DNA from 4 places in the Delftia sp. PX-1 genome. Region 1 is predicted to be linked to each of the others. Evidence: predicted binding sites of a transcription regulator. Region 1 holds the regulator's gene; each other region holds the start of a gene.

Region 1 (7,193 bases):
GAGCACTCGGTCGCCGAACTGGTGGCCCAGCGAGTCGTTGATGATCTTGAAGCGGTCCAGGTCGATGAACAGGATGCTGAACACCGTGCCGCCTGCGCGTGCGGCCTCGATGGCCGCATCCACGCGCTCCGTGAGATTGAGCCGGTTGGGCAGGCCGGTGAGCGCGTCGCTGTAGGCCAGCTGTTCGATGCGCTGCTGTGCCACGCGCTGCTGGGTGAGGTCGCGCATGAAGCCGATGCTCTGCACCACGTCGCCCTGCGCATTGCGCAGCGGCACCCAGGACAGGCGCACGGCGCAGCGCGCACCGCCGGCCTGGCGCAGCCAAAGGTCGCCCTCCCAGAAGCCGCCTTGATGCCACTGTATGCGGGCCAGGTCGCCCAGCGTGTCGGATGGGTCTTCGGTGGCTTCGAACAGCGATTCCACCGTGCGGCCCTGCACGGGCATGCCGCCCAGCAAGCGTTCGCAGGCCGGGTTGGTGCGTGCCACGTCCATGTGGTCATCGGCGATGAAGATGCCGTCCAGGCTGGACTCGAAGACCCGCGCAGCCAGTTCCAGGCCCGCCTGGGTCTGGGCCTCGGCCGTGATGTCGCGGAAGGAGAAAATGCGCCCCATGGGCAGGCCCCGGCGCAGCTGGGGCACGGCGCGGCGCTCCAGGATGCGGCCGTCGCGCAGGTCCAGTACGTCGGACGCTTCCATCAGGGGCTGGGCCGACAGCAGCTTCAACTGCTGCGCGTAGGACTCGGCATCGCGCACCTGGCCGGCCAGGTGATCGAGGATGGCCGCGTCGTTGCGGCGCACCAGCAACGCCTCGGGAATGCCCCAGAGCGTGGCGAATCGGTGGTTGAAGGCGCGGATACGGCCATCGGGATCGCACACCAGGATGGCGTCGGCCGCCGACTCCAGCGTGGCGCGCAACTCGCCCAGCAGGCTTTCGAATTCGGCCTCGTGCAGCGCCTGCTCGCGCCGGTCCAGCATGCTGACCAGGAGCACCTCGCCGTCGAGCGCGCGCACGCGCATCTCCACGGGCGCCAGCTGGCCGTCGGCACGGCGCACCTCGGAAATGAACTGGGCGCCGGCCTGCCAGTTGAAGGGGTCGCTCCAGAACGCCTGCTGCTGCGGCGTGGCGGCCAGCACCTGCACGGGCAGTCCCACGGCGGCATCGGTCTCATAGCCGGTGACGGATTCGCTGGCGGCGTTGGCGCGCAGCACCTTCAGGCTGCGGGCATCGATCAGCCACAGCGCCTCCTGCAGTGCATCGAGCAGGCGGGGCCAGGCGCGGTTGAGCGCTTGCTTGTTCAAGACGCCACCTTCGGCGGATCCAATTCCACCGCCCGTTCAAAGTAATAGCAGACACGCCGGCGCGGCGACAGATAGTCCAGCGCGTCGCGCGGCAACTGCGCAGGAGCCACGCCCCGGCGTATGCCCAGCGCGGGAAACAGCTCCAGCGCCAGCACGGGCGCCTGGGCGGCCGGCACGCTGGCGTCATGGACCATCACCGAAGGCTTGAGCGGCCGTGATGCATTGACGGACATGACCATGGCATGGCGCCCATCGGTCAGCTCCACCACCGAGCCCGGCGGGAACACGCCCATCATGCGGATGAAGCCATTGAGCACGGGCGCGGCGAACTTGTCGCGCAGCCGGCTGAACAGCATGGACAGCGCCTCGTGCGGCGTGTGCGGCGTCTGCGCATCGCCGGGATTGCACAGGCGGTCATAGGTGTTGACCAGGGCCAGGATCTGGCCCGTGAGCTCCATGTCCTCGGCCACCAGGCTCAGCGGGAATCCCGTGCCGTCGGCCCACTCATGGTGCTGTGCGATGGCGGTGGTGACCTGGGCCGACAGGCCCATGCGCATGGCGATGGCCACCGATTCACCCACATGGCGCTCGTAGCGGTCGCGCAGCGCGTCGGGCACGGAAGACTCCAGGGCCAGGCCGTGCATGCCTTCGGCGCCGGCCACCGGCTTGCCGGCATCGTGCAGCAGCGCCGCCAGGCCCAGGTCGCGCAGCAGCGCAGCCTCCAGGCCCAGGGCGCGGCCCAGCAGCAGGCCGAGCACGGTCACGTTGACGGCATGCACGCTCTGGTTGCTGCCCACGCCATCGGACAGGAGGTGAATCGCCACGTCCTGCGGGCCGGCCAGTTCGGCCAGGCAGCCGTCGACCAGGGCTTCGGTGGGCATGCGCGCCTGCTCGGGCGCGCTGGCAAGGGTGGTTTCGATGGCCACATAGCCACGCTCCACCTTCTGAAAGCGCGCATTGCAGTCCTCCAGCCGGCCGCGCCAGTTGGGCACAGACAGCAGCAGCGGCGCTGCGGGTGAGGGTTCCTCGGCGGGCTCGGCTGCAGCGGCCGCCACAGCGGGCAGCGGCTGCGGCGGCGGAGTGCGCACCTCGGCCGGCCAGGCGTCGCTTTTGTGCGGAACGCAGCGCACCGCCTCCAGGCCCAGGGATTTCAGGGTCTGGATCTGTGCGCTGGAGGTGATCTTGAAGCTGCTGACCGGAAAGGGATGGTTTAGCCATCCAACATCGAGCTGGACAAACATGCCCGGACGGAGGTCTCGGATATCGATGAGGACGGAATGGTTCACGCGCGGCAACGGCCCCGAGGCTGAAGGAATCGGCAAATGTAAGCCGATGATTCGGGCATTATCTCCAGTTCTGAGGGCCTTGCAGGCAATCCGCGACCCTCAGGACCAAGTCTGTCCCCCGCTGTTGTTCATCGGCACCAGAGACTGGGCTTGTAGATCAGGTCCATCCACAGCGCCCACACGGCCACGCCCACCAGCATCAGGCCGGCCAGCCGCGTGCCCCATTCGGCACGCAAGCCGTTCAGGCGCTGGCGGCCCAGCCGCCACAGCCAGGGGCCGGCCACCAGCCACAGCCCGCTGCCCACGCCAAAGGCCGCCATGGCCGATGCGCCCTGCAAGGGGCCACCGCTGAGCGCGGCGACCAGCACGGCCGAATACAGCAGTCCGCAGGGCATAAGCGCCCAGGCATAGCCCGCCGCCAGCGTGCCGCCAGGGGCGGACACCCAGGGCTGCACGCGCCGCCAGGCGGCGCGGCCCGCAGACTCCAGCCAGGCGGGCTGGCGGGCCTGCACCATCATGGCCAGGCCCCAGGCCATCACGGCGACATGGGTCAGCGTCCAGAACGGCTGCAGCGCCGTGGTCTGGCTGGTGAGCCAGGACAGGCTTTCCATGGCCAGCGCCGAGGCAGCGCCCAGGCTGGCATAGCCGGCCAGCCGCCCGCTATGGAACAGCGCCGTGCGCAGCCACAGCCGGCTTTGCAGTCCATGGACGGCGACCACCTGCCCACCACCCTGTACCGTGCCCTGCCCCGCCCCGCCCGTGACCACGCCGCAGGGCGCGGCGCACATGGCAAGGCAATGGGGCCCGCCGACGAGCCCCATGATCAAAGCGGTCCAGAGCAGCGACAACAGCATGGGGCCTAGATGATCCTCGAAAACCGCGCCCGGTTCTTGTCGGCCTGCAGATATCGGTCAAACAGCATGGCCACGCCACGCACGAAGTACCAGCCCATGGGTGTGACCTGGAATCCCTCGTCGCTGATCTGCACCAGCCCCTTGGCCTGCAGGTCCTGAAGCGCCGCCAGCTCGGGGGCGAAGTACTCGCGAAAGCCCAGCAGCCAGGCCTGCTCCATGGGCTCGAACAGCACGGCGCCCTGGCACATGATGGCCATGATGACGGCGCGCCGCACCAGATCATCGCGCGACAGTGCCAGGCCGCGCACCACGGGCAGGTGGCCGGCGTCGATGGCGTCGTAGTACTCCTCCAGCGTCTTGGCGTTCTGGCTGTAGCTGGCCCCCACCTTGCCGATGGCCGACACGCCCAGCGCAATCAGGTCGCAGTCGGGCTGGGTGCTGTAGCCCTGGAAGTTGCGATGCAGCCGGCCCTGGCGCTTGGCCACGGCCAGCGCGTCCTCGGGCAAGGCGAAGTGGTCCATGCCCACGTAGACATAGCCGCCGTCCATGAAGGCCGCGATGGAGCGCGAGAGCATGGCCAGCTTGTCGGCGCCCTGGGGCAGGTCCTCGGCCGCGATGCGCCGCTGCGGCTTGAAGCGCTCGGGCAGGTGGGCATAGGCATAGAGCGCGATGCGGTCGGGCCGCAGCGCATTGACCTGGGCCAGCGTGCGCTCGAAGGACTCGGGCGTCTGCTTGGGCAGGCCGTAGATCAGGTCCACGTTGATGGAGGCAAAGCCCAGCTGCCGTGCCGCTGCCACCAGCGCGAACACCTGCTCGGCCGGCTGCACGCGGTGCACGGCGATCTGCACCTGTTCGTCGAAGTCCTGCACGCCGAAGCTCAGGCGGTTGAAGCCCAGCTCCTTGAGCACGGCCAGGCGTTCGACACTGACGGTGCGCGGATCGACCTCGATGGAGTATTCGCCGCCCGGCTCCAGCTTGAAATGCTCGCGCAGCAGGGCCATCAGCGTGCGCAGCTCATCGTCCGAGAAGAAGGTGGGCGTGCCGCCGCCCAGGTGCAACTGGCTGACGGCCTGGCCCTTGCCGCAATGGGCCGTGTGCAAGGCCATCTCGCGCGCCAGGTAGTCCAGGTAGACGGCAGCGCGATCGTGGTGGCGCGTCACGATCTTGTTGCAGGCGCAGTAGTAGCACAGCGACTCGCAGAACGGCACATGCACATACAGCGACAAAGGCATGGCCCGCGCTGCGGTACTCGATTTGCGGTGCTCAAGTGCCAGGATATAGTCTTCAGCACCGAAAGCCTCCACGAAACGATCGGCCGTGGGGAACGAGGTGTATCGGGGCCCCGGTACGTCGAAGCGACGCAGCAGCTCTGGGGTGACAGCGGTCATGGGTTTTTTCCTCTAATGTCGTCCACTGTGCCGCAGCCCATTGGCCGCGTCCTTGACTCATATCAAGAGTTGTTCGCGGCAGTGCTGCGACAATTTGATCCAACTCATCGCCATCCACGAGGTCACCGCCGGCGCACTGCTGCGCCGCTGATGTTTACTCCATGAACCTTCAGACCATCAAAGCATCCTGTTCCAATTGCAACCTGCGCGAGCTGTGCATGCCCATGGGCCTGGATGCCGAGCAGATGCAGCGCATCGACGACATCGTGGCCACGCGCCGCAAGGTCAAGCGCGGCGGCCTGCTGTTTCGCAACGGTGAGTCCTTCACCTCGCTGTACGCCATCCGCACGGGCTTCTTCAAGACCTGCGTGGCCACCGAGGACGGGCGCGACCAGGTCACGGGCTTTCAGATGGCCGGCGAGATCATCGGCCTGGATGGCATCGTCAACGACCACCACACCTGCGATGCGGTCGCGCTGGAAGACGCCGAGGTCTGCGTCATGCCCTTCGACAAGCTGGAGGACCTGTCGCGCGAGGTCACGGCCCTGCAAAACCATGTGCACAAGGTCATGAGCCGCGAGATCGTGCGCGAGCATGGCGTGATGCTGCTGCTGGGCAGCATGCGTGCCGAGGAGCGGCTGGCCGCCTTCGTGCTCAACCTGGTGCAGCGCCTTCACGCCCGGGGCTTTTCCAAGTCGGAACTGGTGCTGCGCATGACACGCGAGGAAATCGGCAGCTACCTGGGCCTGAAGCTGGAGACGGTGAGCCGCACCTTCTCGAAGTTTGCCGAGGAAAACATCATCGAGGTGCGCCAGCGCCATCTGCGCATCCTGGACACGGACGCGCTCAAGCGCATCGTCAACAGCCAGCAGTGCCAGTGAGGCCGCAAGGCCCCGCCCCCCGGCAATGAACAAGGCCCGCGATCGCGGGCCTTGTTCATTGCCATTGCAGTGCACGCGGGTTCAATCGCGCCCCAGGCCCTGCATGGCCAGATTTGGGTCCGGCTCGGAGACCACGCCGTCGTTGAGATCGTGCGTGGAGCGTCCCAGCATGGTGGTCATGAGGCTGGACAGCATGGTCACGCCCCAGAAGGCGAAGAAGGCCAGCGTGTAGATTCCCTGCCGCGACCAGCCCAGGTCGCCGAGCCAGTGCAGCTCCAGCGGGTCCACGAAGGCGAATACCAGCATCTCCATCACGGCGGCGGCCAGAAAGGCCGGCCAGGCAATCCACATCCAGCGTTGGGCCAACATCAGCGATCTCCTTGAGCTGTCGAGGGGTGGCTTTCATTGTGCGCGCCGCCCTCGCACCGTGCCAAGCCCTGCGCACCCTGCACTGCCTGTAGGAAACCCTTGGCCCTCGCGCATGCTGGAGATGCCATCCACCATGCAAAAAGGCCGCGACTGCGGCCTTGTGCACGGTATTTTCCTGCGTTCAGCGGTCCGTGGGATGGTCCTGCGCGGGCGTGGCCGCGTGGTTGCGGCCGGTGACCGCGGGCGCCAGGCTCTTGGGCACTTCGCGCACGCCATCGGCACGCTCGTTGATGGTGATGCCATTGCGGTAATAGTCAGGATCGATCACGGGATCGGCGCCATTGATCGCAATGACGGCCGTGACCACGCCGGCCACCACGACGGCGGCCGGGCCGGCCACCACGAGCCAGACATGGGCGAACTTCCACCAGGGCTTGCCGGCGTCCGGATGCGAAGGGGCCGTGGCGGGCGCGGAGACTGCGGGACTGGAAGACATGGATAACCTCTTTCTTTCAAACAGCCGGCGCAGCCTGGGCGGCGCCGGCCAGACATATCACCGGGGCACCAGGAAGACGGCCTTTTCGGACGCGCGTCCCGCGCCTGAATGCACGGCATCGATATCGAAGAATACGGTGTGCGAGCCCGGCTCGGCGGAACCGTAGGGAATCTGCAGCCGCGCCGCAATGCCGCGCGTCTCGGCCGGGCCGACCTCGACCTCCTGCTCGGACGCCAGCTCCAGCCCGTCGAGGCCATGGGCGCTGATGCGGTAGCGCTGGGCCTGCTCGGTGGCATTCATGATCTGCAGGCGGTAGACATTTTCCAGCTTGCCGCCCGCGACGATGCGCGACAGCGACGCCCGGTCGCGTATCACGTCGACCTTGACCGACTGGCGCAGCGCCAGGCTCACGATCATGGCCATGCTCAGGCCGATCAGCACGGCCGAGTAGACCAGCACGCGCGGACGGAAGATGCGGCGCAGCACCTGGGCCCGCCGCCACAGGCCGGCCATGGCGTTCTGCGTGGTCAGCCGGATGAGGCCGCGCGGATACTCCATCTTGTCCATGATGGAATTGCAGGCGTCTATGCACAGACCGCAGCCTATGCATTCGTACTGCA
Region 2 (7,193 bases), 550 kb from region 1:
CATCAAGCACTATCTGCAGTTTTCCGACTTCACGGCCGACGAGTACGCCTATGTGCTCGAGCGCGCGGCCCTGATCAAGAAGAAGTTCAAGAACTACGAAAAGCACCACACGCTCAGCGACCGCACGCTGGCCATGATCTTCGAGAAGGCCAGCACGCGCACCCGCGTGAGCTTCGAGGCCGGCATGTACCAGCTCGGCGGCTCGGTGGTCCACCTGACCACGGGCGACAGCCAACTGGGCCGCGCCGAGCCCATCGAGGACAGCGCGCGCGTCATCAGCCGCATGACCGACCTGGTGATGATCCGCACCTACGGCCAGGACAAGATCGTGCGCTTTGCCGAGTACTCGCGCGTGCCCGTCATCAACGGCCTGACCAACGAGTTCCACCCCTGCCAGATCCTGGCCGACATCTTCACCTTCATCGAGCACCGCGGCTCCATCCAGGGCAAGACCGTCGCCTGGGTCGGCGACGGCAACAACATGGCCAACACCTGGCTGCAGGCGGCCGACCTGCTGGGCTTCACCGTCCACGTCAGCACGCCGGGCGGCTACGAAGTGGACGAGAAGCTGGCCTTTGGCGGCAAGGCGCCGCGCGAGGGCTGCTACAAGGTCTTCAAGGACCCGCTGGATGCCTGCAAGGGCGCCGACCTGGTGACCACCGACGTGTGGACCAGCATGGGCTACGAGGCCGAGAACGAGGCCCGCAAGAAGGCCTTCGCCGACTGGTGCGTGGATGCCGAGATGATGGCCGCCGCGCGTGCCGACGCCCTGTTCATGCACTGCCTGCCCGCCCACCGTGGCGAGGAAGTGCAGGCCGAGGTCATCGACGGGCCGCAGTCCGTGGTCTGGGATGAGGCAGAGAACCGGATGCACGTGCAAAAGGCACTGATGGAGTACCTGCTGCTGGGCCGCCAGCCGGGCTGATCACGCCCACTCCTTTGGCCCAGGCGCATTCCCTCACACCCATGCACCTGAGCCACGAACACTCCAGACACCGCCTGCAGGCCAAGCGCCCCCAGGCGGTGTTTCCGTTGGGCGGCTGCGCATTGCGCCATCCGCACATTGCACGCCATACGCGCGTGCCCTCGTTCTTCGGGCCGCGCCGGCATTTCGCGGCCCGGGTGCGTGCGCTGTTCGTGCGCATCCACACCTTCTATCTGAAGTTCCTCCAGGGCCATACCTAGGGCCGCACCCCCTCTTCCCAGCCTTATGCGCCGCCCCGGGCACCGGGCGCGGCAAGCCTGTGCGTGCCCTGCTGTCTCCCGAAGAAGAACTTCCATGTCCGAAGCCCTGCATCCCTGCCTGAACTGCGGCGTCTGCTGCGAACACTTCCGTGTCGAATTTTCCGTCTACGAACTGCGCTCCATGGGCGGCACCGTTCCCGATGAACTGGCCCATGAGGTCCACGGCAACCGCTGGCGCATGAACGGCACCGAGCGCCGCCCCGTGCGCTGCACGGCCCTCACGGGCCGCTGCGGCGAACAGGTGGCATGCAGCATCTACGAGCAGCGCTCATCGACCTGCCGGGAATTCGAGATGGGCACGGACCGCTGCAACGCTGCGCGCCTGGCGCATGGCCTGCCTGCGCTGGATGACGGCGCCCGCATCTGGCTGGCCGCTGCCTGAGCGTGCAACCGGCCGGCGGCCCGGCGACCGGCCTGTCGACCGATCTGGCGCTATGGCTGGCGCCTGTCCGGTGCGCAGCTGTCTCCGCCGCAGGCGCTGCAGCCGCCGCAGCCGCCCCCGTCCTTGGGCGCCAGCGACGGATGCAGCTGACCGGCCTTCAGCCGCCAACGCGCCGGCAGGTAGCGCCAGACCAGGGACACGGCCGCCACCACCACGATCACGCCCACGATGATGTTTTGCCACATGCTCAATGCCCTCCTCAGCCCGCGCCCAGCGCGAGGGCCACGCGGTAGGTGATGAAGCTGGCCAGGTAGGCCAGCGCGAACAGGTAGCCCGTCATCAGCAGCGGATAGCGCCAGCCATTGGTCTCGCGCCGCACGGCCGCCAGCGTGGAAATGCACTGGGGCGCGAACACGAACCAGGCCAGCAGCGACAGCGCCGTGGCCAGGGACCAGGTATGGGCGATCAGCGGCCCCAGCTGCTCGGCCATGGCCTCGTCGCTGGCAGCGGACAGTGCATAGACCGTGCCCATGGCACTGACGGCCACTTCGCGCGCGGCCATGCCGGGCACCAGGGCGATGGCGATCTGCCAGTTGAAGCCGATCGGCGCCAGCACCACCTCCAGCCAGCCGCCGATGCGACCTGCAAAGCTGTAGCGGATGGCCGCTTCGGTGACGCCATCGGGCGGCGCCGGGTAGCTGGCCAGAAACCACAGCACGATGCTCACGGTCAGGATGATGCCGCCGACGCGGCGCAGGAAGATCATGGCGCGCTCGTACAGGCCCAGGGCCAGGCTGCGCGGGCTGGGCCAGCGGTAGGAGGGCAGCTCCATCAGCAGCGGCGTGGGGCCGGCGCTGCGGCCCACCAGCTTGGCCACGCCGGCCACGGCCATGGCGCTGGCGATGCCGGCCACGTACAGCGCGAACAGCACCAGGCCCTGCAAATTGAAGATGCCGCCCACCGTGCGCTCGGGAATGAAGGCGCTGATCAGCAGCGCATAGACCGGCAGGCGCGCCGAGCAGGTCATCAGCGGCGCGATCATGATGGTCACCAGGCGGTCGCGCCAGCTGGTGATGGAGCGCGTGGCCATGATGCCGGGCACGGCGCAGGCGAAGCTGGACAGCAGCGGAATGAAGGAGCGGCCCGACAGGCCGACCTTGCCCATGATGCGGTCCAGCAAAAAGGCGGCACGCGGCAGGTAGCCCGAATCCTCGAGTGCAAGGATGAACAGGAACAGGATCAGGATCTGCGGCAGGAAGACCAGCACGGCGCCCGTGCCGGCGATCACGCCATCGGCCAGCAGGCTGCGCAGCGCGCCTTCGGGCATGTGCTCGTTGACCAGGGCCGAGACGGCCGAAACGCCGCCCTCGATGCCATCCATCAGCGGCTGTGCCCAGCTGAACACAGCCTGGAACATCAGGAACAGCGTGGCTGCCAGCAGCAGCATGCCCCACAGCGGGTGCAGCACCACGGCGTCGATGCGGTCGTCGCGCCGGGTGTCCGCCACGGGCTCCTTGACGCAGTCGGCCATGATGCGGGCCACCTGCTGGTGCAGGGCCAGGACCTGCTCGCGCGCATCGCCCGGGCGGGCCGGGGCCTGCAGCTGCGGCGCCGCCAGGGCGCGGGCTTCGGGGCCGTCCAGCCATTGCAGCAGTTCGCGCGCGCCGTCCTGGCGCACGCCCACCGTGGACAGCACGGGCATGCCCAGGGCGCGTGACAGCGCCTCGCGGTCGATATCGATGCCCTGGCGCCTGGCCATGTCGCTCATGTTGAGCACCAGCAGCATGGGCAGGCCCAGGCGCTGGGCCTCCAGCACCAGGCGCAGGTTCAGGCGCAGATGGGTGGCGTCGGTGACGCAGACCAGCAGTTCGGGCGGCGCCTCGCGCGCATGGCGACCCGAGACGATGTCGCGCGTGATGCGCTCATCCTCGCTGTGCGCATGCAGGCTGTAGGTGCCCGGCAGGTCCAGCACGCGCACGCGCCGGCCGCTGGCCGTGCTCAGCCAGCCTTCCTTGCGCTCCACGGTCACGCCCGCGTAGTTGGCCACCTTCTGGCGTGCGCCGGTCAGCAGGTTGAACAGCGCCGTCTTGCCGCAGTTGGGATTGCCCAGCAGGGCCAGGCGCAGTGCGGAATCACCGCTGCCGCCGCCGCCCTGGGCAGGCTGCAGCGGCTGAATGAGTTTGGGAGAGGACGACGCGCTCATGCCACCGCCTCCGGCGCCACGCGCACCAGGGCCGCCTCATGGCGGCGCAAAGCGAACGTGGTCTGGCCCACGCGCACGGCCAGCGGGTCGTCGCCCGGAAAGCCCGCGGCCAGGATGCGCACGGGCTCGCCGGGCAGAAAGCCGATCTCCATGAGCCGCAGCAGCAGTTCCTGCTCGCTGGCATCGCGTGCGGCATGGAGCTCGACCACGCGCGCCGATACCTGACGGGGCAGGGCATCAAGGGTGATGGCCGTGGTGGCAGCAACGGCGGCAACGGCAGCAGAGGAGGACATGGGAGGCGCGGACAGCGTGGACGGAGCCGCAGCGTCCGTCGCGGGGTTCATCGAATGCATGGCGTGTTGTATCAATTGATTTTTATTCTCATTTTGATTTTGATCGAACCCGGGCGGCGGGACCGCGCATGGTATCGGAGTGCGGGACAGGGTTTTGCGTTCCCGGCTTTGCCCCCTGGCGGGCCCAGGCGGGCGGCGCGCGGCACAATGGCGGCCGACGCCGACACGGCCTTTGCGCACTCCCCTCCCCACGCCATGACCCAACCCTGCCTGAGCTGCGGCGCCTGCTGCGCATCGTTTCGCGTGGACTTTTCCGTGCACGAGTCGCAGGCGCAGGGCGGCCGCGTGCCAGCCGGGCTGGCCGAGGAAGTCACCGACCACACCTGCCGCATGCGCGGAACCGACTGGGCGCGTCCCCGCTGCGCGGCCCTGGTCGGCAAGGTGGGCGAGAAGGCCCATTGCGGCATCTATGAATGGCGCCCCTCGCCCTGCCGCGAGTTCGCCGCCGGCAGCGATGCCTGCAACCGCGTGCGCGTGCGCCATGGCATGCAGGCGCTGGACAGCGGCCTGCTCTAGCAGCCTGCCAGGCGCCACCAGCCGTCATTCCACCGGCAGCCCCGCCAGCTGTCCCTTGAATTCCTGCAGCGAGAAATGCGTGTGCACCTGGCGCACGCCGGGCAGCCGGTGCAGGCGGCTGAGCAGCAGATCGGAATAGGCGTCGAGATCGCGCGCCACGACGACCAGCAGGAAGTCCTCCGGCCCCGAGATGCCATGGAACATCACGACCTCGGGAATGGCGCAGACCGCTTCCTGGAAATGGCGCGAGGACTCCTCGTTCTGGTGGTCTATGCCCACCATCACGAAGGCCAGCACGCCAAAGCCTATGGCGCGCCGGCTCAGCGCGGCGTGGTAGCCGGTGATCACGCCCTCGTCCTCCAGCCGCTTGATGCGCCGCCATGACGGTGACTGCGACAAATGCACACGCTGCGCCAGCTCACCCGAGGTCAGCCGCGCGTTGTCCTGCAGGGCGCGGATCAGCAGCCGGTCCGTTCTGTCGATGTCGATTGGCATAAACCACCTATGAATTCATGTTTCACAGAATAACTTATCCAAGATCAAGTCGATTTAGGGATAACTACTAAACGCCCCGCGAAGGCCGTCCATAGCATCCGCCTCCGAAGCCCCCCACAGCAACGGAGACAACAACCCATGCCAGCCTTCGAAGACATCGTCCAGCGCGAAGCCGGACTCAAACAGCAGCTGTCCGCCGGACAGATGACCATGATCGCCATCGGCGGTGCCGTCGGCACCGGCCTGTTCCTGGGCAGCGGCTTTGCCATCGGCTTTGCCGGGCCCAGCGTGCTGATCAGCTATGCCATCGGCGCAGTGATCTCGCTGCTGCTCATGGGCTGCCTGGCCGAGATGACGGTGGCCCACCCGACCTCGGGCTCGTTCGGCGCCTATGCCGAGCACTACATCAGCCCGATGGCCGGCTTCATGGTCCGCTATGCCTACTGGGCCTGCGTGGTGCTGGCCGTGGGCACCGAGGTGACGGCCGTGGGCCTGTACATGGGCTACTGGTTCCCCGAGGTGCCGCGCTGGGCCTGGGTGGTGATCTTCTCGGGCGCGCTCATCGGCGTGAACATGATGAGCGTCAAGGCCTTCGGCGCCGTGGAGTACAGCTTCTCCATGATCAAGATCATCGCCATCGCGGCCTTTATCGTGGTCGGCGCCTGGGTGGTGTTCGGCGCCCGTCCGGACGGCGTGGGCTTTGCCAACTACGTCAACAACGGCGGCTTCTTCCCCAACGGCCTGTGGGGAACCTGGGTGGGCGTGATCATCGCCATCTTCAGCTACCTGAGCATCGAGATGATCGCGGTGGCCGCCGGCGAGGCCAAGGACCCGCAGCGCGCCGTCACCAGCGCCTTCCGCTCCACCATGGTGCGCCTGGTGGTGTTCTACCTGGCCACGATCGCGCTGATGCTGGCCATCGTGCCGTGGTCGGCCGCCGGCAAGGAGGGCAGCCCCTTCGTCAAGGTGATGGAGATCATCGGCCTGCCCGGCGCGGCCAGCGTGGTCAATTTCGTGGTGCTGGTGGCCGCCCTGTCGGCCATGAACAGCCAGCTGTACATCACCACCCGCATGATGTTCAGCCTCTCGCGCGCCGGCCATGCGCCCGCCGTGCTGGGCCGCGTGAACTCGCGCGGCGTGCCGCTGCCGGCGCTGCTGCTGTCCTGCCTGGGCATTGCCGTGGCCACGCTGTTCAACATCATCAATCCCGAGCAGTCCTTCATGCTGATGATGGCCGTGGCCATGTTCGGCGCCATGTTCACGTGGTTCATGATTTTCGTGACCCACCTGTTCTTCCGCATCCACTGGGTGCGCCAGGGCAACAAGCCGCTGGCCTTTCGCATGTGGGGCTTTCCGATGCTGACGCTGCTGGGCGCGGCGCTGATGCTGGCCGCCCTGGTGTCCACGCTGTTCACCGACGTATTCCGCCTGACCGTGCTCACGGGCCTGCCCTTTTTGCTGCTGCTGGCCGCCGTCTACGCCATCTGGTATCGCCGGCCGGCCGGCCAGCCCTCCCCTCAGACCCCAACCCCAACCCCAACCCAGACCCCAACATCCACCCAAGCCCAGGTTCCCGCCCGGTGACATCCGGCCTCCCGTTTCTCTCTCTGCCTTAGACACATGACGACTCTTGCCCCCCTCGATACCGCCCGCGCCTCGATGTTCAGCCACGTCCCGCCCTACCCCGGTGATCCCATCCTGTCGCTGATGGAAGCCTTTCAGCAGGACCCGCGCACCGACAAGGTCAGCCTGAGCATCGGCCTGTATTTCGACGAGGCCGGCCGCCTGCCCGTGCTGGACTGCGTGCGCCAGGCCGGCGATGCCCTGGCCCGCGAGCAAAGCCCCAGCGGCTACCTGCCCATCGAAGGCATTGCTCCCTACCGCCAGCTGGTGCAGGACCTGGTGTTCGGCGCTGGTCATGAGGCCGTGCGCAGTCAGCGCATCGCCACCGTGCAGACCCTGGGCGGCTCGGGCGCGCTCAAGCTGGGCGCGGACTTCA
Region 3 (7,193 bases), 1.0 Mb from region 1:
GCTCCACGCGCTTGTCCACCGGGCGGCCCATCTCGACGGCATGGGCGTGGTAGTTGCGGCCCACGAAGAACAGGCGGTTCACGGGCAGGCGCTGCGTGCTGCCGCGCACGGGCAGGGATTGGACGGGGGGCGGGGTCCAGAGGTATTGGGGGGCGGTCATGGTATTGGCGATGGGGGAGTAAAGAGACATCGGAGGATTCAAGGCCGGACTTCGTAGAGGCCCAGCTTTCGGTGCAAAGGCGCCTCGTCGGCCAGGAAGAGGAAGGCGGGCTCGCTGGCGCTGGCATTGGTCAGCGTGGCGGGCGCCCAGCCGGGCACGCAGCAGGTGTCGGCCGGGGCCAGGTCGAAATGGCGGTCCACGGCGGCCACGCTGGCGCCGCCCTCGATGACATGGAACACGCAGGCCGGCGAGCGCGCGGGCAGCTGCAGCGTCTGGCCCGGGCGCAGCATCAGCGCGTAAAAGCCCAGGATGTTTTCGCAGTCGGCCCCGGTCTCGGGGTTGGTGTAGGCCAGCTGCACGCAGTCCAGATCGGGGCGGTCGGCGGCCAGCTCCAGCAGGGCGGCGCGCGCGTCCTTCCAGGGGTAGCGCAGCATGGGGTAGGCCTTGGCGCTGCGGGCGAACACCTGCGTGGGCGCCAGGCCGCCGCGCGCATATGCCCGGTCGCCACGGCCGGGCAGGGCGGGCTGGCGCGGGCCGTCCACGTGGTAGGTGACTTCCAGGTAGTAGGCCAGGGGCAGGTCCAGCACATCGAGCCAGACCACGGGCTCGTCGCCGTCATGGCCATGCTCGTGCCACAGGCCCGTGGGCGTGAGGATCAGGTCGCCGCGCTCCATGGGACATTTCTCGCCGTCGACCAGGCTCCACGCGCCCTGGCCTTCCACCACCATGCGCACGGCATTGGGCGTGTGGCGGTGCGAGGGCGCCCACTCGCCGGGCAGCAGCAGCTGCATGCCCAGGTAGATGGAGGAGCTGGCCTGCATCTTCTCCAGCCCATGGCCGGGGTTGGCCAGCACCAGCACGCGGCGCTCGGCCTTTTCGATGGGCGTCAGCTCGCCGGCCTGCATCAGCAGCGGGCGGATGGCCTGGTAGGGCCAGGCAATGGGCTGGGTGCGCGGGCGCGGCGTGTGCGGCGGCATCACGTTGCGCAGGCTGGGCCACAGCGGCACCAGGTTGTTGCGCGCGAGTTCGTCGCGGTAGTCCTGGGGCAGGTCTTCCAGGCGGCCAAGTTCTTGCATGGCGGTCTCCTTGTGTTCAGTCTTCGGCGAGGCAGGTTTCGGCCTTCCAGCCGTACAGCCATTCCATGGCGTCGTAGAAACGCTGGGGCGTGCGGCCCTTCCAGAGGTCGTTGCGCACCAGGCGCTCCACGCCGCCGGCGTGGAAGATGCGGCCCATCTCGCGCGCGGACAGCACCACGCGCGCCGTGCGGGCAATGCGCGAGCGCTCGTACAGCCGCAGCGCCTGCGGCCAGTCGTTGCCGCAGTGCTTGAGCGCCTGGCCCAGCGTCACCGCGTCTTCCAGTGCCATGCAGGCGCCCTGGGCGATGTATTGCAGCGTGGGGTGTGCGGCATCGCCCAGCAGCGTGGCGCGGCCGAAGCTCCACTGGCCAATGGGCTCGCGGTCGGCCGTGGCCCAGCGCTTCCAGCTTTTGGGCAGGTCTATGAGCTGGCGCGCGCGCGGGCAGCAGTCGCGGTAGTAGCTTTGCACCTCTTGGCGGCTGCCTTCGCGCACGCCCCATTCCTCCTGCTCGCGGCTGTGGAAGGTGACGACCACGTTGTACTGCTCGCCGCCACGCAGCGGGTAGTGCACCAGGTGGTAGTTGGGGCCGACCCAGATGCTGGCCGCGTTCCAGCGCAGGTCTTCGGGGAAGTCGTTCTTCTCCACCACGGCGCGGTACACCACATGGCCGGAGACACGCGCCGCATCGCCCACGTACTGCTGGCGTACCACGGACTTCACGCCATCGGCGCCGATCAGGGCCTGGCCCACATGGACCTGGCCGTGCTGGTCGCGCACGGTGACGGTGTCACCCTCCTGCTGCACGGCTTCGATGCGGGTGCCCGTCAGCGTCTCGATTTGGCCGTGGGTGCGCGCGCCTTCGAGCAGCGAGGTGTGGATGTCGGCGCGGTGGATCACCGCATACGGGTTGCCGAAGCGGGCGCGAAACGCCTCGCCCGTGGGAATGCGGCCGACCAGCCGCTCATCGAGCGCGTCGTGCATCACCATCTCGTCGGTATAGACCGCGCGGCCACGGGCCAGCTCGCCAATGCCCAGCGCGTCGAAGGCCGCGAATGCGTTGGGGCCCAGCTGTATGCCGGCGCCGATCTCGCCCAGCTGCGGCGCCTGCTCCAGCACCTTGACGGCGAATCCCTGGCGCGCCAGGGCCAGCGCGGCCGCCACGCCACCAATGCCGCCGCCTGCCACAAGAACGGGCAGCGCCCGGGAAGAAATGCTGGTGCTCATGGATGTCCTGTGCTTCGTGGTGCGTGTCGCTCGCCTGGGGGTCAGATGCGTCGCGACTAATTAAACAGTATGCTGACGATGAGTGTAGTGTTGATTTGCATCAGGCCAGCCTGGGGTTTCCCTGGATGCAGGCAAAACGGTGGTGGACAGCGTGTCCGGGTGAATCACCTGTCCGCCAGCCAACGCCAACGGAGGGCGCGGTTCATGCGAACATCTGCGCTTGCCCGCAGGGACCCGGAAAAGAGCGCAATGGCCATGGACTACCAACCCGCAGAACTAGAAAACTACCCCGGCTACCACATCCGCCGCCTGCAGCAGATCGCGGTAGCCGTCTTCATGGAAGAGACCCAGGAATTCGGCGTGACCCCCGTGCAGTACGCGGCGCTGTCTGCCGTGCTGCGCCAGCCCGGCGTGGACCAGCGCACGCTGGCGCGGATGATCGGTTTCGACACCTCCACCATTGGCAGCGTCATCGACCGGCTGGAGGCGCGCGGCCTCATGGTGCGCAACACCAGCCCGGCCGACCGGCGCGTGCGCCTGCTGTCGGTCACCGCAGAAGGCGCCGCGCTGCTGGCCGCTGCCGAGCCCTCGGTGCTGCGGGCCCAGCAGCGCATGCTGGAGCCGCTGCCGCAGGAGCAGCGGGGCCTGTTCATGGACATGATGGCCGTCCTGGTGCGGCAAAACGACGAGCTGGCGCGTGCGCCCAGCACGCTGGCCGCGCGCCGCGCCGCAGCCGACTGAGGCGGCCTCGACCCATGGACTGGGACCACCTGAGATTCTTTGGCGAGCTGGCGCGCAGCGGCAGCATGGCCGCCGCCGCGCGGCAACTGGGCGTGGAGCACACCACGGTGTCGCGCCGCATCCAGGCCCTGGAAAAGCAGCTGGGGGCCGTGCTCTTCGAGCGCGAAGCGGGCCAATGGCGGCCCACGGAGGCCGGCCGACAGCTGCTGGGCGTGGCAGACGCCATGCAGCGCGCCGCCGCCGGGCTGGAGCGCATGCCGCTGGCGGCCGAATCCGCCAGCCAGGGCCCGTCCGGCCTGGTGCGCGTGGGCGCCACCGAGGGTTTCGGCACCCAGCTGCTGGCCCCGCAGCTGGCCGCGCTGACGCAGCGCCATCCGCTGCTGAGCATCGACCTGCTGGCCCTGCCGCGCCTGCTGCACCTGTCGCGGCGCGAGGCGGACATCGTCATCTCGCTGGAGCGCCCCACGCGCGGCTCGGCCGTGGTCACCAAGCTCACGGACTACCGGCTGTTCCTCTACGGCCAGCGCGAATACCTTGCGCGCCGTCCGCTGGTGGCGCGCACCGAGGACCTGCGCCACCACAGCTTCATCCACTATGTGGACGACCTGCTGTTCACGCGCGAGCTGCAGCTGCTGTCCACCCTGTTCCAGCCCGAGCGTTTTGCCTTTCGCAGCACCAGCATCACCGCCCAGTACGAAGCCGTGCGCGCCGGCGCCGGCCTGGCCGTGCTGCCCGCCTTCATCGCCGACCGCGACCCCGTGCTCAGTCGCGTGCTGCCCGCCGAGGCCTGCTTCACCCGCACCTTCTGGATGAGCATGCCCTCGGATGCCCGGCAGGTTCAGCGCATCGAGGCGGTCTGGGGGTTTTTGAGGGAGGCTGTGCAGGGCATGGGCGGCTTGCTGAAGCCCAGAGCCTGAGGGCCTGCGGCGGTCAGGCCCCTGCCGCTATACTGCCCGCCCCGAATCTCGTCATCCGACAGCAGGATCTTCCGGCATGCGCCTCCAAGCCCTTTTGCGTCCACTGGTGTACCTGAGCCTGGCGGGGCTGGCCGCTTGCGGCAGCAACCCGCCCAGCCCCTCGGCGGCCACGCCCGAGTCCACGCCCACCGCGCCGGGCACACCCGTGGCGCCCATCAGGATCGGTCTGGCCCTGGGCGGCGGGGCCGTGAAGGGCTTTGCCCACATCGGCGTCATCAAGATGCTGGAAGCCAATGGCCTTGCGCCCGCTGTGGTGTCCGGCACCAGCGCGGGCAGCGTGGTGGGTGCGCTGTATGCGGGCGGCATGAACGCCTTCGATCTGCAGGAAAAGGCCGTGGCGCTGGATGAGACCAGGATCCGCGACCTGCAGCTGTCCTCGGGCGGCCTGCTGGTGGGCCAGAAGCTGGAAGACTATGTGAACGAACAGGTGGGCCGCAAGCCGCTGGAGCAGCTGGCCAAGCCCTTCGTGGCGGTGTCCACGCGGCTGGAGGACGGCGAGCGCACCGTGTTCGCGCGCGGCAATACGGGGCAGGCGGTGCGTGCCTCCAGCAGCATTCCGGGTGTGTTCCAGCCCGTGGCCATCGGAAAGTTCCACTTCGTCGATGGCGGCATCACCAGCCCCGTGCCCGTGGACGCCGCGCGCCAGCTGGGCGCCGATCTGGTGATCGCCGTGGACATCTCCAACAAGGCCCGTGGCAAGGCGCCCGAGAACATGCTGGGCGCACTGGGCCAGTCCATTGCGATCATGGGCCAGAAGCTGGGCCAGGCCGAGCTGGCCCGCGCCGACATCACCATCCGCCCCAAGGTGCTGGACATCGGCCCGGCCGACTTCACCCAGCGCGCCAGCGCCATTCTTGAAGGCGAAAAGGCCGCCGTGGCCGCCATGCCCCAGATCCGCGAGCGCATCGCCCAGCTGCAGGCCGAGCGCGCCAAGGCCGCGAAGCTGGCGCAGCAAAAGGCGGCCGAAGCCCAGCACCAGGCCTGCCTGGACCAGCGCTCGCGCATGCAGAAGCTGGCGGAGATGGCGGGGATGGACGGCGCCTGCGCCAGTCCTTGACGGGGTTCAAGGCAGGGCGAATCATGCCGGTGTCATAACGAATGAAAAGAACGGGCTTCGACTGGTGAAGCCATGCGGATCGCGGGCATGTGTAACGACATAATGCAGGCTTCCGTTCCGTGTCCTTTCTTCACTGATACAAGCCGCCGCCATGGAAATAGTGCCGCAAGCGAGCCAGTCGAACAGCGAGCCTGATGATCACGACAAGGGTTCAATACCCAATGAGGCGAAATTCTTTCAGAACACCAAACGTACTGAACGCGCCTTGCTTCAAAAAATCGAGGGTTTGAATGTTTCCGCTGATGCGAAGGCCATCCTGGCCAATCTGCTGCGCTTGTCATCGCAGGTCGGACGCCGACTGGTGCGTATCGGGCGGAAGATTCTTGATCTCATCTTTCTTACGCTAGACCAGTTCCCCACCTTGGCATTCGCCACAGCGGTTGCCTTGGTGGTCGGTGCATTGTTGAGCGCAGTACCGCTGATAGGAACATTGCTTGGAGCGTTGTTGAGCCCGCTGGCGATTGCATTGGGCATTGCCTACGGAGCCAAGAAAGAGATGGATTTTCCAGATCTGCAAGACAGGATCCGCCTGTTTGTTGCGCAATTCAAAGCGGCGCTGGCATGAAGCAAATCCATGAAATTTCCAGCGAAAATTTCACTCTGGACGGTGTGGAGCAGGTTGTTGCCGAGCCGCTGCGGTTCAAGGCAAAGTTGGCGATTGGAGAGAACGCCTATCGCTCTTTGCGAATGGTCAACCGGGGCCGTGAGCTGTGGGATGTTCTGGGGGCTGCTGGAACTGGCGCGTCAGTCGCCAAGTCGAGTCTGGTGGCTTCAACATTCTTTGCGCCATCTGGGCTATTGGGCGCAATCGGTATTGGAACCGCTGCCACACCGCTTGGGTGGGTCGCTTTTGCTGCATTGGCCTCGGGAGGCGCTTGCTATGGGCTCTATCGCATGTTTTCCAACAGCCGTGGATCTCGGGTCATTGAGATCCCCAAATTCCTGAATACGCCTCTCGATGTGCTTGCCTTGTCGTTGTTCGACCTGATTGCACCGCTTGCCCTACGAATTGCCGCTATGGGCGGAAAAATCGACCAAGAACAGCGCAGCGTGCTGGTGGAGCATTTGGTGGAAGAGTGGGGGTTTGACCCGAATTTCGTCGGTCAGGCGGTCCCGCTGCTGGAAAGCCAACTTGGACAGGGTCAGCCGCAGGACGTTGCCCAAGAGCTTGCCACCTTCCTCCACGCCAACCCGGACTGCAATCATTTGGCGATCGCTGCCGATCTGGGTGACTTTCTAAGGTCTCTGCTGGAGACGGGCAAACCACTTTCAGAGTCTGAACACACGTTGCTGAATGCCTGCATTGCCACGCTTTCGCAAGTTCCGGAGGGGGGGATGTCCAAGGCTTGGGCTCAGGCCCACCTCCGGGCCGGACAAGTTGCCGACGGCGTCGGCGGTACGCTGAGGGAAGCCAGCAAGAATTTGCCCAGCATGGAAGAGTTGCGCGATGCTGCCGACTCGACAGTTAACCAGGTCCGGCAATCTGCCCTGCGAGTGGGTACGTTGGCGAGCCAGGTTTTGCCAGAGCCCGCGCAACTGAAGGAGGCGGCAAGACGATCACTTGCGCTGGGTAAAGCAGGCGTGGACAGAATCAAAAACCGCCTTTCCCGGTAGTTGCTGTCCTTGCTGCGGTTCTACCTCTTGCCTGGACGTAGCTTGGAGGCCCTGCGCTGTTGTCAGTGCCGAGAGCGATTCATGTCCGTGGTTCATTCATACACCGGATACCGACGGCACAGCTCCGTCACCTGATCGCGCACCTGCGCCGCTACCTTGGCAAAGCGGTCGCCCTCCAACGCATCGAGTACATCGCACAGCCAGTCGGCCAACTGCTTGCACTGCGCCTCGCCGAAGCCGCGTGTGGTGACGGCGGGCGTGCCTATGCGCAGGCCCGAGGTCA
Region 4 (7,193 bases), 1.4 Mb from region 1:
GAGCATCGCAGATTTGCCGCGCTGGCGCGGCGGTGCGCCGAATTTCGCAGGCACGCGCACAAGAATGCGGCCAGGCGGCCCGCTCAGGGCCGGGCCAGCAGCCCGCCCAGCAGCAGGTCCAGCGCCGCCGCGCCGCGCTCCAGCCGCAGGTCGGCGTCATCGCCCTCGGCAATCCAGAAAGCCGCTTCGGCCAGGCTGCCGTAGATCAGCGATGCCAGCGCCTGCGGATCGGCCCGGGCCACGATGCCCTGCGCCATGAGGTCCGCAATCAGTGCCTGCATGGACGCAATGCAGTGGCGCTGCGATTGCGGCAGCGCTCCGCCCAAAGCCGCGCGCGCATCGCGCAGCACGATGCGCTGGATTTCAGGCTCCAGCGCCATTTCCAGGTAGGCCCGGCAGCGGCTGCGAAAGCCCTGCCAGGGATCCCGGGCATGGGCGGTGATGGCCTGCAGGCGTTCATCCACCTCGGCATCGATCTGCTCGACCACGGCCGCCAGCAGGCCCTGCTTGTCGCCGAAATGGTGGTACAGCGCGCCCCGCGTCAGGCCCGCCTGCGCGGTGAGATCGTCCATGGAGGCATCGGCGTAGCCCTGCTCTCCAAAGGCCTTGCGGGCCGTGGCCAGCAGCGTGGCGCGGGTTTCTTCCATCTCGGCGCGGGTGCGGCGGACCATGGCCAATCTCCTTACATACGGCGTGCATGATTATTTACATACGATGCGTATGTATATAGGATTCTATTCATACGCAGCGTATGTATTTTCTCTGTCCCGCGACGGCGGTGCAACACCCCCCACCTGTTTGAAGGGATCTGGACCATGAATTCGTCTTCCTCCACGCGGCCCGAACGCGCCGCGCGCCGCCCGTGGCTGGCCGTGTCCGCCGTGGGCCTGGCCACCTTTTCCGTGGTGACCACGGAAATGCTGCCGGTCGGCCTGCTCACATCCATTGCTGGCAGCCTGGGCACCTCCATGGGCAGGGCCGGCCTGATGATCTCGCTGCCGGCGCTGCTGGCCGCGCTGTTCGCGCCGCTGGTGGTGATGGCGGCGGGCGGCATGGACCGGCGCCGCATCCTGTGCGGACTGCTGGCCCTGCTCGTGCTGGCCAACCTGGCCTCGGCGCTGGCGCCGTCGCTGATCTGGCTGCTGGCCGCGCGCGTCCTGGTGGGCTTTTGCATGGGCGGCATCTGGGCAATCGCGGGCGGGCTGGCGGCACGGCTGGTACCCCAGGCGTCGATGGGCCTGGCAACCTCCATCATCTTTGGCGGCGTGGCGGCGGCCTCGGTGCTGGGCGTGCCGCTGGGCGCGCTGATCGGCGATTTCGCGGGATGGCGCTGGGCATTCGGTGGCATGGCAGGCTTCAGCGCACTGGTGCTGGCGCTGCACATGGCCGTTCTCCCCGCCCTGCCTGCCACAGGCTCGGCCAGCCTGCGCCAATTCAGTCATCAGCTGGCCAACCGCAGGCTGCAGGCCGGGCTGGCACTGACGCTGCTGCTGGTGGCCGGGCATTTCATGTCCTTCACCTTCGTGCGCCCGCTGCTGCTGACGGTGTCGGGGTTCGATGCGCAATGGATGAGCGCGCTGCTGCTGGCTTACGGCATCGCGGGCATTGCGGGCAACTTCCTGGCGGGCATCATCGCGGCGCGCCGCACGGTGCCGAGTCTGGCGGCGATCGCCATGGGCCTGCTGCTGGCGCCTATGCTGTTCCTGTCCGTGGGCGACTCGCCAACCGGTGGGGGCGCCGTGCTGCTGGTCTGGGGCCTGGCCTACGGCGGCGTATCGGTGGGCCTGATGACCTGGATGATGCAGGCTGCGCCACGCGCCGTGGAAATTGCCACGGCGCTGTACGTTGGCGTCTTCAACATCGGTATTGCGCTGGGCTCATGGGCAGGCGGCCAACTGGTCGATGGCTGGGGGCTGCACGCCACGCTCTGGCTGTCAGGCGGCTTGGCCGCTGCGGCCTTGCTGCTGTCTGCGGCCATGGGATTGGTTGGGCGAAATGGACCGGTCGCAGCCTGATGGCCATGAGGCCGTTAACCCCCCGTTAATTCCCCGCTGCCAGCATCCACGGCCTGTCAGCCCGCATGGCTGAAACTCCCTTCCATGCACCTCCGGTCATCCCCTCTTCTTTCGTCATTCCTGCCCTTGCTTGCCGGCCTGCTGATGGCGCCTTCGCCTGCCCTTGCCGGACCGGCAGAGCCTGGCGGGCCGTCAGCGCTATCGGCGCTGGGCGCCTGGCTGCACCTGCCCGCCAGCCTGGCGCTGGGGCCGCTGGTCCTGCCGATGGGCGTGGTGGTGGCCATGCTGGCCTGGCTGCTGGCGCAGTGGCTGGCGCGCAGGAATGAAAGGCGCACGGGCCAGGCCGTGGATGCGCTGCTGTGGCAAAGCACCCTGGCCGGCCTGCTGGCGGCGCGCCTGGCCTATGTCGCGCAGTGGTGGGCAGAGTACGCGCCTGCTCCCTGGGATTGGAGCGGAATGCCGGCCTTCGCAGGCCGCATCATCGATATCCGCGACGGGGGATGGAGCCTGTGGGCCGGCCTGCTGGCCGCGCTGCTGTACATGCTGTGGCGCAGCCGCCGCTCCCCGGTGCTGCGCCGCGCCACAGGGCTGGCGCTGGGCGCGGGGGCGGCCCTGCTGGTGCTGGGCAGCCTGCTGCAGGCGCTGCCCTTCGCAGATGCACCGGCCCTACCGGCCTTCACCCTGGTCAACGGACAGGCGCAGCCGGTCTCTCTGCAGCAGTTGCAGCAGGCCGATGGCAAGCCCATGGTGATCAACCTCTGGGCCACCTGGTGCCCGCCCTGCCGGCGCGAGATGCCGGTGCTGGCCCAGGCCCAGCAGCAGCGGCCCGATGTGCGTTTCATCTGGATCAACCAGGGCGAGACGGCAGAGGCCGTGATGGGCTATTTGCGGCGCGAGCAGGCGACGGCCCCGCTGCCGCTGGCCCAGGTGCTGTTCGACCCGCAGCAGCAGGCCGGCCGGCACTGGCGCCAGCGGGGCCTGCCTTCCACCTATTTCTATGGCGCCGACGGCCGGCTGTGCGGCATGCGCATGGGCGAGCTGTCGCGCGCCAGCCTGGCCCAGCATCTGAAGGAATGTTCATGAGCGCTTCCCCCCTGTTCCCCCTGCCTGCACTGGCAGGAGCCCTGGCCCTATCGGCAGCCTTGGCCCTGCCGGCTGCGGCGTCCGAGCTGCCATCGGAGGATTTCCTGGCCCAGCAGGGACTGACCCTGGTGGGACCGCTGCCGGCCGTGGGCGGACTCAAGGCCTGGGCCGCCTACCGCGACCGCCAGCCCGTGCCCATCTACCGCATGCCTGACGGCAAGCACTGGGTGCTGGGCACGGTGATCGACGCCCAGGGCCGCGACGTGAACGCCCAGGCCCTGCAGGCCGCCGTGCAAAAGCCCATGGGCGAGCAACTGTGGAGCGATGTGCAGCGCGCCCAGTCCATACCGGATGGCCGCGCCGACGCGCCGCGCACGGTCTATGTGTTCACCGACCCCAACTGCCCCTATTGCAACCAGCTGTGGAACGATGCCCGGCCCTGGGTGGAGAGCGGCCAGGTGCAGTTGCGCCACATTCTGGTGGGCATCCTCAAGCCCAGCAGCGAGGGCAAGGCCGCCGCCATGCTGACCGCGCGCCAGCCAGAGCAGGCCCTGGCCGAGCACGCACGTGCCTATGCCAAGGCCGGCCGCGCCAGCGCAGAAGGCGCGGGCGCCACGCCGCTGGCCCCGGTGCCGCAGGCCACGCGGCAGGTGCTGGCCAACCATGCCTCGCTGATGTCCACCTGGGGGCTGCGTGCCACGCCGGCCCTGGTCTGGAAGGATGACAAGGGGCTGGTGCAGGTACGCACCGGCCTGCCGCCGGGCCTGCTGGAAGAGGTCATGGGGCCGCGTGGCAGGAAATGACGAGGACGACCATGAGCACAAGCCGTTGTCCCGCCGCTTCCACCGCCTCCAGCGACTGGAGCGACCTGTTCCCCGCCCGGCCGGATGCGTCGCCGCTGCGCATCGTGCTGCATGCGCCCACACCCGGCGCCCTGGCCCGTGCACGCAGCAATCTGGCCAATCTGCGCCAGGACCGGCCCGGTGCCGAAGTCCGCATCGTCATCAACGGCCCGGCCGTCGAGGCGCTGCTGGACGCTGCGCCGGGCACGCCGCAGCATCTGGATGCGGCCGCCCTGGCCCATGCGCTGGTCTGCCCGAACACGCTCAGGAAGCTGGGCCGCGAGGCGCCTGCCGGCATGCGCGTGCTGCCGCAGGGCGGGATCGAGTCACTGGCCCTGCTGCAGCAGTCGGCCTGGTGCTACGTGCGCTGCTGAGCGGCCTGCGCCAGCGAGGCCAGGCAGCGCGCCTGCCATTGGTACTCGGGCTCGAACGATTCCCGGTCCGTGACGGCGCCGTGGCCGCCCTCGCCATAGACCATGGCGTAGGCCGCATAGTCGGCCGCCTGCAGCGCCCGGCCCGCCAGCCCATGGGCCGTGGCATAGGTGGCGGACACGGCGGCATGGCCGCAGCCGTCGAGGGAGCGTGATCCCTGGTGGTGGTTGGCCAGGCTGGCCGCCTCGCGGGCCAGGCGGTCCAGCTCCTGCCTGTCGATCTGGCCGTCCAGGTAGCGGCGAAGGCCTTGTGCGCAGCGGATGACGTCCGGGTCTTCCAGCAGGTGCGCGATGCGGTCCACGCAGGCCTGCGTGAATTGCAGCCTCAGGTGCTCGCCGGCTTCGGCGGCAAGGTCTAGTTCCGAAGCAAGGCTGTTCAGGGCGTGGTTCATGGAGAACTCCTTGGCAGTGGCGACACAAGCAGCGTAGACCGGGGCCGCGCGCGGAAACAAGAGGGTGATTTCCGATACGCGCCCCGCATTCCCGAGGAATGCAGTCACCCTGTTAACCCCGTCTTAATCCCCGCACCACACGCTACGGACTGCCTTGGGCGCCTGTCCATGGCAGGCAGTCGGTGGCGCTTTGCAAGCCCATTGCTTGACTCACATCAAGCCACTCAGGCCCTGAATTTCATATATTAAATTCAATATAAAAAGCATATTTTTAATGCTTTATTGAGTTTGAGCGACCACCCTCCGTGGCCGCAGGACGATGAAAGACAGGCCATGCCAAAAACATCCCGCGCCGGCAGCGGCTGCAACGACTGCAGCTGCAAGCCCTCCTCCCAGGACATCCCCGCCCCTACCCTCTCCCATGCGCAGCCCGCCGCCGGCAAGCGCGGCTTCCTGCAGGACCTGCTGGCCGCTGCCATGGCGGCCGTGGCCCTGCCCGTGGCGGCGGCCGCGCCCGGCACCCCGGGTTTTCAACCGCCGCGCCGCCCCGGCGAGGCCGGCAGGCGCTACGGCATGCTGGTGGACCTGCGCCGCTGCATAGGCTGCCAGGCCTGCACCGTGAGCTGCTCCATGGAGAACCTGCCGCCGCTGGGCCAGTTCCGCACCACGGTGCTGCAGTACGAGGTGCAGCACGCGGGCAACGAGGACCTGCCGCCGGCCATGCTCAACCTGCCGCGCCTGTGCAACCACTGCGACAACCCGCCCTGCGTGCCGGTCTGCCCGGTGCAGGCCACCTTCCAGCGCAGCGACGGCATCGTGCTGGTGGACAACGAGCGCTGCGTGGGCTGCGGCTACTGCGTGCAGGCCTGCCCCTATGACGCGCGCTTCATCAACCACGAGACGCAGACCGCCGACAAGTGCACCTTCTGCGAGCACCGCCTGGAAGCCGGCCTGCTGCCGGCCTGCGTGGAAAGCTGCGTGGGCGGCGCCCGCGTGATCGGCGACCTCAACGACGAGGGCAGCGAGATCCGCCAGCGCATGCGCGAGCACGCCAAGGACCTCAAGGTGCTCAAGCCCGCCATGGGCACGGACCCGCATGTGTACTACCTGGGATTGCCCGACGCCTTCGTCGACGGCGTGGACGGGCAGGCCAGCGTGCGGCTGGTCACTTCCCACTGAACGCAAGGAGCACCCCATGCACATCGTCGAACTCCTGACCCCCGCCTACGAATCGGCCTGGCTGCCCTGGGCCGTGCAGTACTTCTTCCTGGCCGGCATTGCCACGGGCGCCGCCCTGCTGGCCGCCGCCTGCGCCTGGGCGCCGCGCGCCAGCGCCATGGCGCGCCTGCTGCCGGCCGCCGTGCTGGTGCTGGCCGTCAGCGCCATCGCGGCGCCCGTGTCGCTGCTGGCCGACCTGCACCAGCCTGCGCGCTTCTGGCATTTCTATGCGCACTTCACGCCGTGGTCGTGGATGTCGGTGGGCGCGCTGCTGCTGCCTGTCTTCGTGGGACTGGCGCTGGCCTTCGTGCTGGCCTGGTGGCTGGGCCGGCCGCAGTGGCTGCGCTGGCTGGCGCCGCTGCTGGCCGTGTCGGCGCTGACCATCACCGCCTATACCGGCGCCGAGCTGATGGCCGTGCGCTCGCGCCCGCTGTGGAACACGCTGTGGGTGCCGCTGAACCTGGCACTCACGGGCTGGCTGGCCACGGTGGGCTGCATGCTGGTGACGGCGCGCTTTCTGCCCGCCCGCCACCGCCCCGATGCCGGCGCCCTGCAGGCGCTGCGCATGCTGGGCCTGGCGCTGGCGCTGTGCCTGCTGGCCATGGTGGTGGTCTGGGCCGTTGCCGGCTGGCTGGGCCAGGGCCGCTCCTTCCAGGCGGCGCTGCAGCTGTGGCAGCAGTTTCCGGTCTGGCGCCTGAGCATGCTGGGCTCGGCCGTGGCCGGTGCCGCCCTGCTGTGGGCCCTGGTGCGGGGTGGTCAGCGCATGGCCTGCCCGCGCTACACGCTGGCCCTGGGGCTGGGGCTGGCCGCCGCGGCCTGGGCCTTCCGCTGGGCGCTGTTCATGGGCGTGCAAGGCGTGCCCAAGTACGGCGCGGGCCTGTACATCTACCACATGCCGCTGGGCGGCGACGGCCTGCTGGGCATGCTGGGCGTGGCCGGCCTGTGCATTGCACTGGTGACGCTGGCCACCTGGGCGCTGGAGCTGTTTCCCGCGCGCTCGGCCGCGGCCCGCGCCCTCTGACACCGCCGCCCTGACGACCCCTCACCCATTCACGGAGCGCGGCCCGCCACCGGCCGGCCGCGCCACAGAAAGCCTTTCATGACCGACAAGAAGAAGCTCCCCCAAGCCCCCGAAGATTCCCTGGATGCCGAGGCCGCCCGCCGCCGCCTGCTGCTGCGCGGCGGACTCACCGCCGGTGGGCTGGCCGCCTT

Evidence for each region. Region 1 encodes FNR, which switches genes on or off when oxygen is low (the NO sensors DNR and NnrR bind a similar motif). Its sites were predicted from a motif close to TTGATNNNNATCAA; they were not measured.
Region 2: the regulator FNR is predicted to act here: its motif matches at 4,217-4,230, upstream of ACN20X_RS10225 (FeoA family protein).
Region 3: the regulator FNR is predicted to act here: its motif matches at 2,552-2,565, upstream of ACN20X_RS17350 (3-hydroxybenzoate 6-monooxygenase).
Region 4: the regulator FNR is predicted to act here: its motif matches at 4,969-4,982, upstream of dsrO (sulfate reduction electron transfer complex DsrMKJOP subunit DsrO).

What each region holds. Positions count from the first base shown of each region.
Region 1 is NZ_CP184763.1:2,755,501-2,762,693, reverse strand. Features, by position in the region: gene ACN20X_RS12785 (bifunctional diguanylate cyclase/phosphodiesterase) at 1-1,299, opposite strand, end outside; gene ACN20X_RS12780 (HD-GYP domain-containing protein) at 1,296-2,540, opposite strand; gene ACN20X_RS12775 (sulfite exporter TauE/SafE family protein) at 2,714-3,439, opposite strand; gene hemN (oxygen-independent coproporphyrinogen III oxidase) at 3,445-4,827, opposite strand; gene fnr (fumarate/nitrate reduction transcriptional regulator Fnr) at 4,989-5,708, shown strand; gene ACN20X_RS12760 (hypothetical protein) at 5,790-6,077, opposite strand; gene ACN20X_RS12755 (FixH family protein) at 6,259-6,573, opposite strand; gene ccoG (cytochrome c oxidase accessory protein CcoG) at 6,631-7,193, opposite strand, start outside.
Region 2 is NZ_CP184763.1:2,205,825-2,213,017, reverse strand. Features, by position in the region: gene argF (ornithine carbamoyltransferase) at 1-925, shown strand, start outside; gene ACN20X_RS10245 (hypothetical protein) at 967-1,185, shown strand; gene ACN20X_RS10240 (YkgJ family cysteine cluster protein) at 1,280-1,627, shown strand; gene ACN20X_RS10235 (hypothetical protein) at 1,678-1,872, opposite strand; gene feoB (ferrous iron transporter B) at 1,887-3,830, opposite strand; gene ACN20X_RS10225 (FeoA family protein) at 3,827-4,183, opposite strand; gene ACN20X_RS10220 (YkgJ family cysteine cluster protein) at 4,379-4,699, shown strand; gene ACN20X_RS10215 (Lrp/AsnC family transcriptional regulator) at 4,724-5,194, opposite strand; gene ACN20X_RS10210 (amino acid permease) at 5,333-6,778, shown strand; gene ACN20X_RS10205 (amino acid aminotransferase) at 6,854-7,193, shown strand, end outside.
Region 3 is NZ_CP184763.1:3,771,643-3,778,835, forward strand. Features, by position in the region: gene ACN20X_RS17340 (fumarylacetoacetate hydrolase family protein) at 1-160, opposite strand, end outside; gene ACN20X_RS17345 (cupin domain-containing protein) at 199-1,236, opposite strand; gene ACN20X_RS17350 (3-hydroxybenzoate 6-monooxygenase) at 1,253-2,461, opposite strand; gene ACN20X_RS17355 (MarR family winged helix-turn-helix transcriptional regulator) at 2,666-3,202, shown strand; gene ACN20X_RS17360 (LysR family transcriptional regulator) at 3,217-4,119, shown strand; gene ACN20X_RS17365 (patatin-like phospholipase family protein) at 4,196-5,236, shown strand; gene ACN20X_RS17370 (hypothetical protein) at 5,388-5,861, shown strand; gene ACN20X_RS17375 (hypothetical protein) at 5,858-6,910, shown strand; gene glyA (serine hydroxymethyltransferase) at 7,003-7,193, opposite strand, start outside.
Region 4 is NZ_CP184763.1:4,202,403-4,209,595, forward strand. Features, by position in the region: gene ACN20X_RS19290 (TetR/AcrR family transcriptional regulator) at 84-671, opposite strand; gene ACN20X_RS19295 (MFS transporter) at 816-2,015, shown strand; gene ACN20X_RS19300 (TlpA family protein disulfide reductase) at 2,160-3,098, shown strand; gene dsbG (thiol:disulfide interchange protein DsbG) at 3,095-3,901, shown strand; gene ACN20X_RS19310 (DsrE family protein) at 3,913-4,314, shown strand; gene ACN20X_RS19315 (hypothetical protein) at 4,299-4,763, opposite strand; gene dsrO (sulfate reduction electron transfer complex DsrMKJOP subunit DsrO) at 5,097-5,942, shown strand; gene nrfD (NrfD/PsrC family molybdoenzyme membrane anchor subunit) at 5,959-7,002, shown strand; gene ACN20X_RS19330 (molybdopterin dinucleotide binding domain-containing protein) at 7,081-7,193, shown strand, end outside.